2 regions of the Bacillus sp. EB V-12 genome follow, and region 1 is predicted to be linked to the other one. Evidence: riboswitches for the same ligand, from Rfam matches in the RefSeq annotation. Region 1 holds a riboswitch; the other holds the start of a gene.

Evidence for each region. Region 1 has a riboswitch for thiamine pyrophosphate ahead of ACZDYH_RS22335 (MTH1187 family thiamine-binding protein). Riboswitches for the same ligand answer to the same signal wherever they lie in the genome.
Region 2: another riboswitch for thiamine pyrophosphate. It lies ahead of tenA (thiaminase II); the one in region 1 lies ahead of ACZDYH_RS22335 (MTH1187 family thiamine-binding protein).

What each region holds. Positions count from the first base shown of each region.
Region 1 is NZ_JBUXJL010000008.1:114,168-123,204, reverse strand. It holds gene ACZDYH_RS22385 (TetR/AcrR family transcriptional regulator) at 1-84, opposite strand, end outside; gene ACZDYH_RS22380 (hypothetical protein) at 165-308, opposite strand; gene ACZDYH_RS22375 (hypothetical protein) at 434-679, opposite strand; gene ACZDYH_RS22370 (thioredoxin family protein) at 693-1,007, opposite strand; gene ACZDYH_RS22365 (DnaJ family domain-containing protein) at 1,018-1,389, opposite strand; gene ACZDYH_RS22360 (glycosyl hydrolase family 18 protein) at 1,761-3,785, shown strand; partial or broken gene ACZDYH_RS22355 (P-loop NTPase family protein) at 4,229-4,423, opposite strand; gene ACZDYH_RS22350 (ABC transporter ATP-binding protein) at 4,420-5,169, opposite strand; gene ACZDYH_RS22345 (ABC transporter substrate-binding protein) at 5,166-6,164, opposite strand; gene ACZDYH_RS22340 (ABC transporter permease) at 6,161-6,934, opposite strand; gene ACZDYH_RS22335 (MTH1187 family thiamine-binding protein) at 6,906-7,226, opposite strand; TPP riboswitch at 7,328-7,429, opposite strand; gene ACZDYH_RS22330 (non-ribosomal peptide synthetase family protein) at 7,482-9,037, opposite strand, start outside.
Region 2 is NZ_JBUXJL010000009.1:104,732-113,768, forward strand. It holds gene ACZDYH_RS23415 (DUF3937 family protein) at 436-699, opposite strand; gene tenA (thiaminase II) at 1,098-1,787, opposite strand; TPP riboswitch at 1,915-2,020, opposite strand; gene ACZDYH_RS23425 (D-alanine--D-alanine ligase) at 2,094-3,008, opposite strand; gene pdxR (MocR-like pyridoxine biosynthesis transcription factor PdxR) at 3,013-4,461, opposite strand; gene ACZDYH_RS23435 (homoserine dehydrogenase) at 4,551-5,576, opposite strand; gene ACZDYH_RS23440 (esterase/lipase family protein) at 5,664-6,905, opposite strand; gene ACZDYH_RS23445 (DUF3914 domain-containing protein) at 7,184-7,525, shown strand; gene ACZDYH_RS23450 (lipoprotein BA_5634 family protein) at 7,591-8,262, opposite strand; gene ACZDYH_RS23455 (ABC transporter permease) at 8,332-9,037, opposite strand, start outside.

The DNA of each region.
Region 1 (9,037 bases):
TGTAGCTGCGTAGCCCTTCTGTGAAAATAGACTTTCTGCTTTGTATGCAATTTCTTTCTTTATCTCTTCTGCGCTTCTTCTCATATTCACACCTCTTTAAACCGACCGTTCAGTCTAATAATAACAAATCAAAAACCTCTATCGCAAGAGGCTATATTCCTTATTTAAGAAAACGTACTTTCAAACCAAGTTCGAATCATATGTATTGTTCCAAATTTAAATGCTAATTTAACAAGAAATACGCCTCCCGCAGCTAATAAAAATAACACTACTTTCCCCTTATTTTTCACTTTCGGTTCCCTTTTCATTTCCATTCCCCTTAGTATGTTAAAAATATTAATCAAACGTTTGTTTAACTGTGTTTATGTATATGTAAGCCGACTAATCAAACGTTTGTTTAAAAAGAAATACGCCTATATAAGGCGCATTTTCATCAATCCCCACCGCCACCGCAGCTTCCTCCGCTATCTCCCCCAAAAGAGCCTCCACAATCATGTGAACCGCCATCATGCGAGCTATCATTATCCGATCCAGCAAAGAAAAATAATGGTGATGAGCTGTTAGATGAGTTATGTATGTTATTTTGTTTCGCCAAGTTCACCTTCTTTTTGTTCGATCGAACTGCTGTTACGATTATTCCAACTACAACAAATAATAGTATGACAATAATAAATCCCATATAAAAGCCTCCCCTATTCCTCGAATAATTGAATGATTCTCTCTAGATTTTCAAGTGAAATGAAGCGTGATTCACGAAGAATTTCTTTTCCATTATGAAATAATAAAATTGTTGGCCCTGTAAATACTCCATATCGCCCCGCAATCTCTTGCATGTCTTGTAGTAATATTTCTATTTTCTCTACGTAATCATAATTTTCTAATACGCAATTTACTTTTCTTAGCATAACATCACAAACACCACAATTTTCCGTTTTAATAAACAGAAGTACCAATTGTTGTTCTTCGATATAGGTCGCTAATTCTTCTATCGTTTTAAATGTAGTCATCTTATCCCTCTTAGCGTAATTTACGAAATAATTTGCCTTGATACATACGAAAAGCTGAACTATCTTTAATCTTTCTCTTTTCCATTACCTGCTGAAAACGAAGAGTTTTTGCTGTTAACTCTTCTCGTAATTTCTTTCTCTCTTCTTCATCATAACAGCAAGCAATTAAATCCTCTATTTTTAATATATCTTTTTGTAGTTCCATTTCTGGTGGAATCATTCCCGCATTTTTTAAAATTTTATAACTCATTCTAAGTTCTGGAGGTACCATTGAAAGATCTTCTAATTGTAGTGGTTTTCCTTTTCCCGGAAGATAATCAAGATCACCATTCCGTATTGCTTGTCGAATTTTTTCTTCAGCAATGTTCAAAAACACATCCACACTATTCCCTCCTATACATATTTTTACTATTATTTTACATGATATTTCCTTATCTTTCTACGTCTTTAATAATTGGCTCCATACAATTTTTTCTCAAATTTATTTATAATGAGCTTTTTCTTCCCATACCAATCTTTCGTTTTCATATATAGTTTGTATTCAAGCCTTTTTGTATTGAGAAAGTCTTTTTCAACTTAATAAAGCGTTTACACTAAATCTTACATTTGTTACGATTTAATCACCCCCAGCTCCCTTGTATAGACTTCGTGATGTCTGATCATTTTATCTAGACGTTTCATACGTCTAGATTCATTTTGGTTTATTGGCGTATGCCTTTAAATATATCTTTTATTTTGAAAGGAGAAATGGCTATGAGGTCTCAAAAATTCACACTGCTATTACTATCTCTACTACTTTTCTTACCTCTTTTTCTCACAAATTTTATTACTCCAAATCTCGCATTAGCAGATTCACCAAAGCAAAGTCAAAAAATTGTTGGGTACTTTCCTTCGTGGGGCGTTTACGGACGTAATTATCAAGTTGCTGACATTGATGCATCAAAGCTTACTCACCTTAACTATGCTTTCGCGGATATTTGTTGGAATGGAAAACATGGAAACCCTTCTACTCATCCTGATAATCCAAATAAACAAACGTGGAACTGTAAAGAATCTGGTGTACCATTGCAAAATAAAGAGGTTCCTAATGGTACTCTCGTACTCGGTGAACCATGGGCTGATGTTACCAAATCGTATCCTGGCTCAGGGACAACTTGGGAAGATTGCGATAAATATGCCCGTTGCGGAAATTTCGGGGAACTAAAACGATTAAAAGCTAAATATCCTCACTTAAAAACAATTATTTCCGTTGGTGGCTGGACTTGGTCTAACCGCTTTTCTGATATGGCCGCTGATGAAAAAACAAGAAAAGTATTTGCTGAATCTACAGTAGCTTTTCTTCGCGCATATGGGTTTGATGGCGTAGATTTAGACTGGGAATATCCGGGCGTTGAAACGATTCCTGGTGGTAGTTATCGTCCTGAAGATAAACAAAATTTCACTCTCCTTCTTCAAGATGTCCGAAATGCTTTGAATAAAGCAGGTGCTGAAGATGGCAAACAATATTTACTAACAATCGCTTCAGGCGCAAGCCAACGCTACGCTGATCATACAGAGCTAAAGAAAATTTCTCAAATACTCGATTGGATTAATATTATGACATATGATTTCCACGGCGGATGGGAAGCTACTTCTAATCATAATGCAGCTCTATATAAGGATCCAAATGACCCAGCAGCAAATACGAATTTTTACGTAGATGGTGCTATAAATGTTTATACAAATGAAGGTGTTCCAGTCGATAAACTAGTATTAGGCGTACCCTTTTACGGACGTGGCTGGAAAAGTTGTGGCAAAGAAAATAACGGACAATATCAACCTTGCAAACCAGGTAGTGATGGGAAACTTGCTTCTAAAGGTACTTGGGATGATTATTCTACCGGTGACACAGGTGTGTATGATTACGGTGATTTAGCAGCCAATTACGTTAATAAAAATGGTTTTGTACGCTACTGGAATGACACAGCTAAAGTACCTTATTTATATAATGCAACTACAGGCACATTTATTAGCTACGATGACAATGAATCTATGAAATACAAAACAGACTATATAAAGACGAAAGGTTTAAGTGGAGCAATGTTTTGGGAACTAAGCGGAGATTGCCGTACAAGTCCAAAATATAGTTGCAGTGGTCCAAAATTACTTGATACGCTAGTAAAAGAATTACTTGGTGGACCTATTAGTCAAAAAGATACTGAGCCACCAACGAATGTTAAAAACGTTGTAGTTACGAATAAAAATTCAAACTCAGTTCAATTAAACTGGACTGCATCTACTGATAACGTAGGAGTTATGGCATATGAAATTACTGCTGGAGAAGAGAAATGGAGTACAACAACAAATAGCATTACAATTAAAAACTTAAAACCTAATACGGAATACACATTTTCAATAATTGCCAAAGATGCTGCTGGAAATAAATCACAACCTACCGCTCTTACTGTCAAAACGGATGAAGCTAATACGACACCTCCTGATGGAAATGGTACTGCTACATTTTCAGTCACTTCGAATTGGGGCAGCGGTTATAACTTCTCGATTATAATCAAAAATAATGGAACGACTCCTATTAAAAATTGGAAATTAGAATTTGATTATAGCGGTAATTTAACACAAGTTTGGGATTCTAAAATTAGTAGTAAAACAAATAATCATTATGTAATTACGAACGCAGGATGGAATGGTGAAATTCCTCCTGGTGGATTTATTACAATTGGCGGTGCAGGAACAGGTAATCCTGCCGAACTTTTAAATACCGTCATTAGCGAAAACTAGACGTAATATCCATTAATTAATTCACTAAAGTTTGAATTTAGGTTTGAGCAATACCTCCTAAATTCAAACTTTTAATTTTACGAAAAATCAAAAATATCATAATAACCTATTATAATTATATTTAATTTCTAATATGAAGTTTATATGAAGTTCATTTGAATTTTACATGAATTTCCTTTAATTTCTATTGTCTTCCTATAATATCCATATTATCCTTTACATAAAGGAATTATTTTCATTCCATTTTGAACTATCTATATATATAAAGAAAGATAGTCACCTGTTAGGGAAAGGCTTTCGTATTATAAATATAACAAAAGAAAAAGCACGCTTATAAGCGCACCATAAGAGTGCTTCTTCATACAATTCTCATGTAAGAGTTCTCGAAAATCATGTTAATCACAAAGAAAAGGCATTAGCTCCTAAAAGCTAATGCCTTTTCTTTATTCATATTGTTCAGTATTCCAATCTTCTATATTCCATACTTTTGTTATCCACGATTCATAGAAAGAAGGTCCATGTGAGACAATTAAAACCGTTCCTTTGTATTGTTGTAACGCTTCCTGTAAAGCCATCTTAGTTTCTACATCCAAATGATTAGTCGGTTCGTCTAAAATTAAAACATCAGCTTTTTCTATTTTTTCATATAAGGAGCTAACACACTTAAAATCTCTTCTTTATCCTTTTTTAATTCGAGTGATGTTAACATATCCATCGTTCTCGGCCTAGGTAATTTCACTTGTACCTCGCCAACTATTGACGCTGGTCTTTGAGATAAAATAAATACGCGATCTGAAAGCAAGATTGCCTCATCTAAGTCATGTGTCACCATAACGATTGTTTGCTTTTCTTGATGCCAAGAGTTTAAAAGCCAGCTATGTACTTCCATTTTTGTAAATGCATCTAATTTACCAAAAGGCTCATCAAGCAGCATAATTGGCTTTTCACATAAATATGTGCGCAGAAAACTAATTCTTTGACGCATACCACCAGATAATTCATCTGGATAATGGTCTGCATATTCATCTAGTTCGAACTGCTTTAATGCTTCCATTCCTTCTGTCAGCCTTTGTTTTTTCGGCTTTCCTTCAATTTCTAACGGAAGAACGATATTTTGCAAAGCTGATCGCCACGGTAGTAATAAATCTTGTTGTGGCATATAACTAACAACATCTTGCTCTTGTACTTGCTTATCGTTATACGTTACGTTCCCGCTTGTTGGTTTTTCAACATTTGCAATCATGTTTAATAATGTGCTTTTCCCGCAACCACTCGGTCCTACAAAGGAAACAAACTCTCCCTCTTGTATAGAGGCACTAATATTCTCTAATACATTCTTTCCGTCGAAAGATTTCACTATATTTTTTATTTGTAATCCGCTCATTTTTCACTTGGAAGGAATTCATTTGTAAAAGCATCTTTTACATCGATTTTCTTTTTAATAACTTTGTTGTCATATAAGAAATTCATGTAATTCGTCCAAATTTCTTCCTTCTGTACTCCCCATGCTTTAGCATCATCTTGATACTTCGTACTTAACCATTTTTGGCTTTCTTGAACTAAATCTTTATTTACATCTGGAACAGCTTTAATTAAAATATCAGCAGCCTCTTTCGGTTCCTTAATTGCAAAATTATAACCTTCTGTCGTTGCACTCATAAACTTTTTCACAAAGTCTTTATCTTGCTTCGTATGTTTTTCACTCGTAATAATAACAGGACTATAGAAATCAAGCGCTGGATCTAAGTCCTTCACCATAATCGTATTTAACTCTTTTCCTTGGCGCTTCGCTTCAATACCATCCCAACCGTAATAAATCCATTCGAAATCTGCATCACGACCGATTGATTTAAAGAAATCTGTTTGTCCTAAGATGATTTTTTCAACTTTATTAAAATCAGCTTGATGTTTATCCATAATCGTCTTTAATGTCGCTTCTTCCGCTGGTCCTCCCCAGCCGCCGTAACGTTTACCTTCAAAATCTTTCGGTGACGTCATATTATCTTTCTTAAGCGATGCAAACGCTGAAGTGTTATGCTGAATAATCGCTCCTACAGATACAACAGGAATTCCTTCCACACGAGCTAACGTTACATTTTCTTGTGCGCTTATTGCGAAGTCTGCTTTTCCTGATGCTATCATTTGCTCTGCTGTTACATTGTCACCTGGTTGAATAATTTCTACATCTAATCCTTGCTTTTTGTAATAATCTTTCGTTTGCGCTACATACAAGCCAGTATGATTCGTATTTGGAAACCAATCTAATACTACTTTTACTTTTTGATCTTTACTTGCACTTTCTTCTTTCTTCGCCGGATTACATCCAGCCACACCTACCGCTACTAAGGCAGCTAACATAACTTTCAAACCTTTTTTCATTTTCTGCCGTCCTTTCTATATATCCATGGTGCTGTTATTCTTGCCATAAACTCTACGATAAAATACAGGCATAATGTCACCATAACGATGATTGCTGCAACACCAAATACTCGGGCAGTCAAAAAGGATTTTGTAGCCCTCGTAAGCATAACGCCTAATCCTTCACTTGCACCGAGCCATTCTCCGATAATTGCCCCCATTACGCTATATGTAACTGCAATTTTTAAACCTGAGAAAAAGTATGGAAGCACTGCTGGAAATTTTACTTTCTGGTAAACTTGCCATTTTGTCGCCTTCATTGTTTGTAACAGTTTCAACATGTTTTTATCTACTGTTTGAAAACCTTCTAAAATACTAAGCGCAATTGGGAAGAAACAAACGAGTATTACGACCATTACTTTCGGCAACATCCCATATCCAAACCAAATAATAAATAGCGGTGCAAGTACAACAATTGGAATTGTTTGCGAAATAACGAGCAATGGATTTATTAAAATACGAAATAACGGTATAACGTCCATAATAATTGCGATGCTCGTCCCCAATAAAATTGCAAAGAATAGTCCAATTATAACTTCCTGCAGTGTTTGCATCGTATTTGGTAATAGTAAATCTTTCATCCCAATTAATTCTTGAACAATGGCAGAAGGCTTTGGTAAAATCCACGGTTCGATTTTAAATAATGAAACAGATCCTTCCCATATCGCAATGAGAAGGATAAGCCAAATAGTTGTAATAAGTTTAGATTGCTTCTGGTTTTGCATATTCATCACGGTACTTCCAAACCTTTTCATCTATCGTTACACCAGTGCTTGGACGATAATGGATTTTAATAGAAGTAATCACTTCTTCTGCTCCAGCATCGACGCAAGCTTGTTGCGCACGTTTAACGACATCAAGAAGTACATCTAATTCTCCTTCCAAAGTTGTTTCCATTGCTCCTACTTCATAACGAACTCCCGATTGTTGCACAACTTCAATTGCTTTATCGACAACAGAATATACATCTTTCGTTTTTGCTTGTGGTACTACTGAAAATGACATTGTAACTTGTTGTGACATAATAAAATCCCCCTTATAAAAATAAATTTCAAAAATAAGAAAAGGCTTTCCTACTGCGTAGGAAAGCCTTGTATGCAAGTTATTACAGAATAACATATGCTACATCACTTTAAGTAACTCCCTACGCTGGCATTATCCAGATCAGGTTGAGGGTCGATGTTTACTTACATCCTCTCAGCCAATTGGCTCCCCGGTCCTTAATTCGTTTTCATTGTAGCATGATTTATTTTATTGAACAAACAAAAGCATGCATAATCATTTCATTATTTTTGGAAAATAACCAACTTTTTCACCATGAGCTAATAACTGCTGAATAAATTCTTTATTAATTGCTGGTACTATCAATTCTTTTTTCTTAATCCATTTATTCGTTCTACGCGTACCCATTACAATTTCAGATTGCTGCGCTCCATCTCCTGCAACTTGAGAAGCAATTAACTCTGCTATTACTTCATTTCCCTTCGCTAATGCAAGTCCGGTATTTACATATTCTGAAAGTGGAACCATTTCAAGATTGTATCCACACTCTCCAATTAGCTGTATAAATTGTTCAAACTCAATTTGATGTGGATGACAAATATGTAACGTCTCTCCTATAATTTGCGCATCTTGCAAATACGATACAATTGATTTACTAGCAAAATCAATTGGTGTGAAATCAACTTTCCACTTCACATTTGGTGCTTTCCCAATTAATAGCATTGTTTTAATAAGACGATAAAATGCGTTTCCTTCAATATTTTGTTGGAACGAACCTGTTTCTGAATGACATGCTAAATTACCTGCACGATAAATATTTCCGCGCAAACCATTTTTCATTGCTTCACGAACAATGTTTTCCGCTTGTAGTTTACTATTTGAATATACATTCTCTAAGTCTACACTGTAATTAAAATCACCAGTTTTCATGTATGTATCCCATTGATCTACCGCTAATTCTAACGGGATACCAATTGTAGAAATAAAATGGAATGTAGCACCTTTCTCCGCTAATGCTAGCATACGGCTAGTTCCTTGGACATTTATATTTTCAAATTGTTTTACATCCCCAAAATGTCTTACATCTGCACCGCAATGAATTATCGTATCCATCTTAGAACTGATGAACATAAATTCTTCTTCGCTCATCCCAAGATACTCTTCTCCCAGATCACCAGCTACGGCCTGTATACGCTGTAACCATTCTTCACATACATCATTAAAGTAGCCTGTTAATGTATCTATAATTCTTTGCTGCACATCTTTAGTTGGTCTTACTAAACAATAAATAGTAGCAGCTGTATCTCTCAACAATTCATATAATATGTGTGATCCTAAATAACCAGTAGCTCCTGTTAAAAAGACATTTGAAATCTGGTTTTCTTCCAAAACGTTTGCATACGTGATAGTATCTGGTTCGTGAATCACTTTATATTCACGAAATACTTCTTCTTTCTCTACTTTTACTTCTCGCTCAATTCGAGCTAATCCATATATCGTTCTTTCTTTAAAGAAATCTTGAATTGTTAAATGTGAGAAATCTTCTTTTAACAATGTTAAGACTCGTAATACTTTTAATGAATGTCCACCAATTGTAAAGAAATCATCATGCACTCCAACTTTTGAAATTCCTAATACTTCCGCCCAGGCGTTCGCTATTTGTTTTTCTGCTTTATTAGAAGGTGCAACATATTCTTGTAGACGAACCGGTTCATACTTTTCTTCTAACTGAGCTAACTTCTTAACATCAATCTTTTTATTAGGTGTAAGTGGTAATTCATTAATATAAATTAGTTTAGATGGCACCATATAATCTGGTAATTGCTCTTGTA
Region 2 (9,037 bases), on a different contig from region 1:
ACTTATCACTAGATGATGCACCTTGTTCATATACCTATTTTTACTATGGGCTCATTTTTATAAAGTGAAACTTTAATCAGTGGGGTTTTGTTCATCCCCTACCTAACTTCTTTGCTTCCGCTGAATTTTGAGGGGGGGGCTTACTGCCCGGCAAATAGCGGGATAAATAAAAATTAAAAAATATGAATTCTAGCGTCATATCTTCATACTTACTAAGTTCAATTAATTTCTCAATAATTATGATGCCATATCCTATATATTTCCGTCTGCTGCTTAGATTTTTCTGTACTGTAAATGGCTTTCGCTATAACACCTCCAAGTGACCGGTTTCTATGACGGATAAGAAATTCCAACAAAAAAAGCCCTAATTAGGGCTTTTCATTCTATTTCTCCAGTAAAACTCTCTATGAAATTCCTAATAGAAAAAAGACACACTTAGATTGATGCGTCTTTTTGTGATGCCTCTTTTGTGAAATCATATAAAGCAATTGCGCCTAAAAGAACAAGTATCCCTTGAGGAACATCTAGCAAAATGGTTTTCCAAATTTCTGGAATTATCCATTTAATATCTGCTGCTGTTTCAAGATATGTTTGGAAATAGCTGATTGTAAAATTAATTATCCCTAAAAATACAAATAACGATAAACCAAATCGAATTAATTTCTTATTTGTAAACATATAACACCTCTCAAAATTCATTGGATATTCCTGCTTTTGCTTCTTTATATTTCCATATCTCTATATCTGATTTTAACACATAAAGAGCTCAAAAAAAATACGATATGCATATTTGCATATCGTATTAACAACACTCCATGATAATTTAGAAATTCCTGCAAAGAAAAAACAACTCCGTTACAGCTAACAGCTCGGGTTTCTTTTCTTATTTAACTTCATACCACCAACATTTACGTTCTTTGATTGTAAAATAAATGTGACAGAAGTTTATCCAGTTAATGCGTAGACAAGTAAATGAGCTAAATTATCGATATTCTATTTCGCCATATCCGTAGCACTAATGACTTTACGCAAATTTGACAAGAAAAAATATATAGATAGGTATGATCCATACCTATCTATAACATTACTTCTATTCTTTATCCAATTACGTCTTTTACGTCTGTATCCACTGGCCACTTTTCTAATGTATAAGCCATTTCCCAAAATGAATATTCATATTGACTGCTAATAATAAAATGCTGTTTCATACGTTTGCGGTCTGCCTCTGTTACTTTTTCAGCGATAGTATCTAAACGTGTAATTTGCTCTTCAACTAGCGTACGGAACCAATCAGATCCATAAGCAAAAATCCATTCGTCATAAATTTGCTCTTCCGGCTGGCACTCTTTTAAGCGTTCGCCAATTTCATAATACAACCAATAGCAAGGTAAAATTGCTGCAATGATATCGCCTAAATGTCCTTCGTACGCAGCACGATACATATGTGAAGTATATGCGTATGCAGTTGGAGCAGGGATAAAATTATCTTTTTCTTCTTTTGTTATCCCTAATTTCTTCGCAAAATTCTCATGTAATGATAATTCCGCCTCATATGTATTTTGGGCATGGTGTGCCATACGAGCTGTCGTTTCTAATTCAAGAGCTTTTGCAGCTCCTAATGTTTGTACTCTAGCAAAATGACTCAAATAATATGAATCTTGAAGCACATAATAGCGAAAACTAGCTAAATCTAACGTTCCTTCACCAAGTTTTTTTACAAAAGGATGGTTAAAACTCGCTTCCCAAATTGAATCTACTTCTTTACGTAATGATTGTGAAAAAGTCATTTAAATCCCTCCAATAATGTATAAAATATAAGTATTTATCCACAATTATTAAAGCTGTAAAATAAAAAAACTTTCTTTACAGGCGTAAAGAAAGTGAAATCGACAGTATTTATTTACTCATTAAATAGCAACGTCTTTCCCACTTCCCTACGCTGGCATTAACCAGATCAGGTACTAAGAGTCTCAAAATCACATTTGATCTCAGCCTATAAGAGGCCCCCCTAGTGGATAAATATTTTGTTTTTATAATGTATTCATCATAGCATACTTCGTGAAACTGTCAAAAAAATTCGTTATATAATTCCCTTAAAACCCTTCTTCTTTTCTAACTTTTAATGATGTTTCAATAATCATATCTAATAGTTTGCTATAACTAATCCCCGCTGCTTCTGCACTTTTTGGCAATAAACTTGATTGTGTCATCCCTGGTAATGTATTAATTTCCATTACATATGGAATTCCGTCCTTCACCATCATATCAACTCTTGCATAAACACTACATTTTAATGCTTTATAACAAGCAAGTGACGCTTTATTTACACGTTCCTTAATTTCTGCTGGAAGTTCGATAACTTCCTCAACTGTACTAGTATCATCATATTTTGCATTGTAGTCAAAGAACTCGGCTGCATGTCGAATTGAAACTATAGGTAACTGTTTTCCATTCAGAATTGAACATGTAATTTCATCACCTTTTATATACTTCTCAATTACTACTTCAGAATCCCATTCGAATACAGTTTCTAGCATTGAGATCAATTCATTTTTATTATAAACGATTTTCACTCCGACACTCGATCCGCCAGAGTTTGGTTTTACTACTAATGGAAATCCTAACTTATCTAACTCATCAAGATTTAGATCCTCCATTTTTGTAAGTTCAATCCAATCTGGTGTTTCTACACCTTCATAACGTAAAATCTTTTTCGAAATATTTTTATCCATACATATACTGCTAGATAACATATTACTTCCGCTATAAGGAATCCCTAAACTCTCCAGTGTTCCTTGAACTGTCCCATCTTCTCCGTATTTTCCGTGTAATGCGAGCAACGCAAAGTCAATGTCTTTCGCTTTTTCAATTAAATCCACTTTTTCATTTAATGTAATTGGAACTATTTCATACTTATTTTTATCTAAATGAGCAATCATTTCATTCCCCGTCATAATTGAAACTTGTTTTTCAGACGATACCCCGCCCATAATAACACCGATTTTCATTTTCTCAACTCCAAATTTCATTTTTTAATGTATCACCAATTATTTTAATTCCCCGAACTATTTCTTCTTCTTTCAAGCGCGAAAACCCTAATCGGAAAGTGTTCGCTCCTTCTCCATCAGAGTAAAAAACATCTCCAGGTGAAAACGTAACGCCTTTCTCATAACACTTTTGTAAAAGTGTGCGGGCATTCATATGCTCTTCTAGCTCTATAAATAAATGCAGTCCACCATCTCCAGTCATTCTTTTAAAAGGAATGTACTGGTTACATGCCCCGACAGCTAACTCATATTTTTTCTTATAAACAGATCTTGCCTTTTTTAAATATTTCTCAAAATATCCCTCATGTAAATATTGAAACAGAACAGCTTGATCTAACGTAGATGTGTGGATCGTTCTTGCTCTTTTTACGCTTTCTAAATAATGAATCAGCTCTTTATCTGCAATAATCCAGCCTACACGTAAACCAGGGAAAAGTACCTTTGAAAAGCTACTAATATAAATCACATTATTGCCAGCTCCAGCAAAAGTTAATAATGGAGCTAAATGTGAACCTGAATAACGTAATTCTTCATTAAATCCGTCCTCTATAATAGGAACCTTGTATTTTGAGAATAACCTCATCAATTCCGTTCTTTTCTCTGAACTCGTAACAATACCGGTTGGATTATGATAAGAAGGAATTAAATAAGCAAAATCAAAATCTTTTTCACGCAAACTTTTTTCAACTTCATTCGTATCAATACCATCCTCATGCATATCAATCCCATGAACTTCAAGTCCATGTAAACGGAAAAGCTTAAGTGCAGCGTGGTGAGTTGGATTCTCACAAATGACACGACCGGATTTTTTTGATAAAGAAGAGAGTACAATATCCAATCCTTCTGTAAATCCATTTGTAATTAGAATATCTTTATTGGAAATGTCTACACCTTTCATTTCCATGTAATGAAGTAAATAATTCATTAACGGTCTATATCCCTTTGCATATCCGTAGTTCAATACGATGTCTCCTTCAATGGACATACGAGTAAGAAAAGCTCTTTTGAAATTTTCAACATCAAATAGCTTCTCATCCGGGGCTATACTATTAAAAACAATCATTCCCTTTTCCCAACGAACACCATGTTTCATTAAATCTAATTCATCCGCTAATGCGGTCACTGTATTAAGTTTCTTTTTCCAATCTATTTCAACAGACGAAGTGTTAGATATATCCACCTTCGCAACAAAGTTCCCTTTTCCTTTAACTGCATAAATGAGTCCTTCTTGCTCTAAATCTGCATAAGCAGCGAGTACAGTGTTTCTACTCACACTTAATAATTCACTTAGTTCCCTTGTTGATGGGATTTTTTGATCCCCGAGCAAATGCCCTTTCATAATCATCTTCTTCAAATAATCTTTCAACTGAATATAAACGGGACGTTCTTTAACAACTTTAAAATCCTTAAACAATTTCTTACCCCCTGCAATCATTTTTGCATATTTATTTCATTCTCAAAAGGTCCACGGCATATGTATTTTTTATAAAGGGCGGTACGGTCTTACAAATCTTTTCGATATAAGTTTATTACATCTTTTAAAGCTGCAGCTGCAGCGCCTCGTGGATTAGAAGCCCCACCAATTGTAGTAACTTGTCCCATCGTATCTGTAAAGAATGTAATTCCTTTTTCGGTCCCATTTACATTTGCTAACGGATGATCTTTTTCTATTTCGCACGGTTCAACACTTAAATTCACATTGCCACCCTCATCCTTATATATTGATGCTATTAATTTAATAATTTTATGTTGTTTCTTAGCATTTTGTATTTGCTGTTTTGTAACGTGCTCGATTCCTTTTATATGTATATCAGTAAGTGTTTTCTCTGTTTCCATTAAGCTGTTAGTCAAAAGTAACAATTTACACGCACTATCTGAACCACTTATATCTAATATAGGGTTTGTCTCAGCAATCCCTTTATTTTGTGCTTCTTTCAGCGCTTCTTCAAATGTCATATCTTCCTCATACATTTTCGTAAGAATATAATTAGTTGTTCCATTTAATATTCCTTCTATTTTATCAATACTGCAACCGGCTAAACTAAATTGTCCAATATCTAGTGTCGGTAGTGCAGCGGCTGTTGCACCGCTATATCGAATTCGTACATTTGCGCCTCTTGCTGCTTCATTTATTTCTCTCCAGTTTGTAACGAGCGCACCTTTAGAAATTGCTACTATATCCATCTGTTTCTCAATCGCTTGTTTCATATATTGTTTCCCTGGATTTCCATCTTTAAGATTTGTAACCGTTGATTCTACCAATACAGTACCACTTATGCTAGTTGTTGCACGTTCCTTCGGATGATACTCTAAATATTTTTCAATTGCAGCGGTACCGCCACCATACATCAATAAATGATGAAGAGATAAGCCTTCTTCATTATGTATTGCAATATTTCTCCCTAATACGCCACTTACAACTAATTGAATCCCATATGTTTCATATATATATGAATATTTTTCATTTAATAATTTTATAAACTCTCTGCCTACTGTTCCGTATCCTGATAATACAACTTGAATTTTCATAATATCCCCCCATATTTTTCTACCAAATCCCTCTTTCAATATAATATAAAGCGCTCTCGAATTCCATCGAGAGCGCTTTATTATTACCTATTTCGGTAAACGTGATAGCTTTTCAGCAATTGTTCTATAAAACTCTTGAATGCTAGAAAAACCTAACGAGTCTGAAACACTTAACCCTACCATGTCGAGATGGTCCCAATTCGCTTTCGTTTCGATATGATTCCATTTTCCAACCTGTAATGACTCATTATTATTTACAGCAACATTAGAAGATGGTGCAATCATGGAATTTGTATTTACTACACCATCATTTTGCCACCAAGAAGTATCAACTAGCGGACGGTTTTCTTCATATCTCGCATAAGAACCTAAGAAAAATGCATTTCCCATTAACACTTTATTCATCGTTATATGAGGCAAATGTAAACCTGTTATAGGTGCTGCTTGTGATGCATGTCCACTATAGGATAAATAATACACATCTGGTTGCGTCTTTACCCAATTATTTAACTCCTTTGCACCATCTGTACTTAAATCCCACTGACTTATATCTTTTGTATTTTTCCAAAGTGAACTATTTAGAATACGATTACTATATTGGAAAAAGGACTCTCCAGCATTCTTCTTTATACCCCATTGATCCAATTTAAAATCATATAATGATAAATTATTGTTTCCTCCAAAGCTTGCAGCTGTAATGAGTAAATCTTTAACGAACGGCAGTAGAAGACTCCCATCCGCAAGTGTTGTACCGTTGTGAGGGGTTGCTAATGTTGTAACACTATGAACATATGATTTTCCGCCTTCAAATAGTGGTGATATTTTGGTGTCTGGGTGATTTTTCACATAATTCTTTTCTTCAAAACTACCTTCTTTTAATAGCTGTACTAATGTTCTAATCGTTTGTCCACCCATGCTATGTCCAACTAAATGAACTTTATTTGTTTCACTCCAATTCGGCGCAAAACCACTATAAGTTCTGCCAAAACGATTATGTCCATGTTTCTCAGCATGGACTGCACCATAGTCTACTGTCCCACCGCTAATTTGTGCATACAATTCACATGCACGATCCCAGTTACTAGAAACAGGTCCAACAGCTGCGGTATGTACCGTATAACCATTTCGTTTCAAATCTTCCTGTATATCATGAACACCACCCCAATATTTTACGCCAAGCATTTCTTCTCTACCCCATCCAGCAAATCCATTCACCAATATGATAGGATAATTATTTTGTTGCCTCTCTTCAGCGTATGATATTTTCGCTGCGAATGAACATACGGTCACTAATGCAAAAAAACATATTTTTAAAAATAACTTCCCCATACTTTCTCCCCCTAATAAAACGTTTACATTTTTCTTTTTAAGAAATTAACAGAATAATTTAACAACTTAAACATAATGTAAAGTATTTTATATACGTTGTATATATAGAAAACATATAAAAATGTTGATAAATATTAATTCAAGTGAGTATTTACTTTTTACAATATAACTTGTAAATCTATTTATTTAGATTTATAATTAGATATAGTTTCCTCATGTTAAAAAGATTTAAAAACCATAAGAAAACTAATCTCATTGCTTGAAAAGGAGGAAAAATCATGCAAATCGGATCAAATATTCATACATTGTCTCAACCTACTAAAATAACTCCATCTACTCTTGAGCATAATACTATCTCTTCTACTAAACTTGAAAGTAAGAAAATAAATGATCCTATCAAGTTTGATATTCGTTTATCTGAAAAAGAAATGAAACAGCCTGAGCATAAATTTAATGAATTAGATTTATGGAAGATGTTAAAGGATAAAGGTGTTCCCTTATGGATCATCCTTGAAATGCTACAAAAGGCTCGTAAAGAAAAAGAAGCACAAAATAATTCAGTTCAAAATTCAAATGCGATTGAAGAAACGAGTGAGACTCGATTAAATGAAGTAATGTAAGTTATTTAAACGGTATTAAAAAGAGCTCGAGGTTGATAAAGTATCCATCAACCTCGAGCTCTTTTTTAAGATTTTTCTCCAATCGTTACAAACTGAATTGATACCTCATCTCTATAACCTTCAATTAACTTTCTTACTTTTACTTTTTCATTAATCAACGTATTATCTGTCGATATTTTAGGGTTTTCATCACCTAATGACTTTTTCAAGTGTAGAAGTTGCATATTCGTTTCATTTGCTTTTATTTCTTTATACACACTATTTTTCGCCACAACGATATACCATAGTGCTCCATAGTCACGTTTATTGCCAAGCCAAGCATCACTACCATATGTAACAGGTATCTTGTTTCCTTCTATTTCAATACTTTTTATATTCTTTTCTTCTTCATTTATAAATAATAGGGAACTTTCTTTTGGAAAGTTCGGCAACGTATCTAACGTTTTAGAAAGGGATGCTTGATCACGTTTACGAAAAAGCTTTGCATTCATCATCGCTTGTGCAGTAGATTCATTTATTATCAGAACCCTTTTTTGGTCAAATCTACCTGTTTTCACTGCAAAAGCTTCCTGTTCTTTCGTGTTTTCCTTATAACGATTCATAATTGCTCCAGTATGATTCTCATCTCCAATGATTAACACACCGTTAACTGGAAATCTGTTTTCGTTTTTAGAGCATGCACTTACACTTAATAACAATAATATACTTAATATGAAAATAGATAATTGTTTTTTCATCACAGTTCCTTCCATAACTTCAAATTGTTTTTTTACATGCTTTTCTGCAATCTTACTTGCTGATTTTCTCTATTGTTCCATTGTCTTATGAAGCTTTTGTAAATAACGCCAACGAGTTATAAAGAAATATAAAACTTGTATACATATAAATGAAATTAAAATGACGATAGAGCTATTTAGAATAGAAAAATCGACTAATTGTTGTAATGCCATATAAGCGACTACAGTGTGTATTACTGCAACGACAATTGGTAAGAAAAACATTAATAATAACTGTCTCGTTACAACTTTCTTTAGCTCCCGTTTACTTAACCCCATTTTCGAAATCATTTTATACTGCTGTTGATCACGATTCAAATCAGTATATAATCGGAAATAAATAAAACTAGCAGCAAATGTGAAGAAAACGATTCCGACTAAAACACTAGCCATAAGTAATAACCCATTCGTTTGTTTTGCACTTAACAACTCTATTGTTAGTGCTCTAAATTCAAAATGTATATCTCTAGGTTCTTGATCAAATATATTATTTAATTGGTTTGAAACCTCTTTCGTTTTTATCCAATCATCTACAACAAATCCGTAAGTACGATATTGAATAATATCTTCATTATCTGGACCACTATTAAGTGGAATTCCATCATATACATGATCTTGAATAGCAATATATATCCCTTTCGTATCATGTGGCAAAACTAAATTATCGACAGTTTTTTTCACATGAAATGTCTTTGTCCAATCGCCTTGAATGACTTCAATATTCTTCTTATAATCA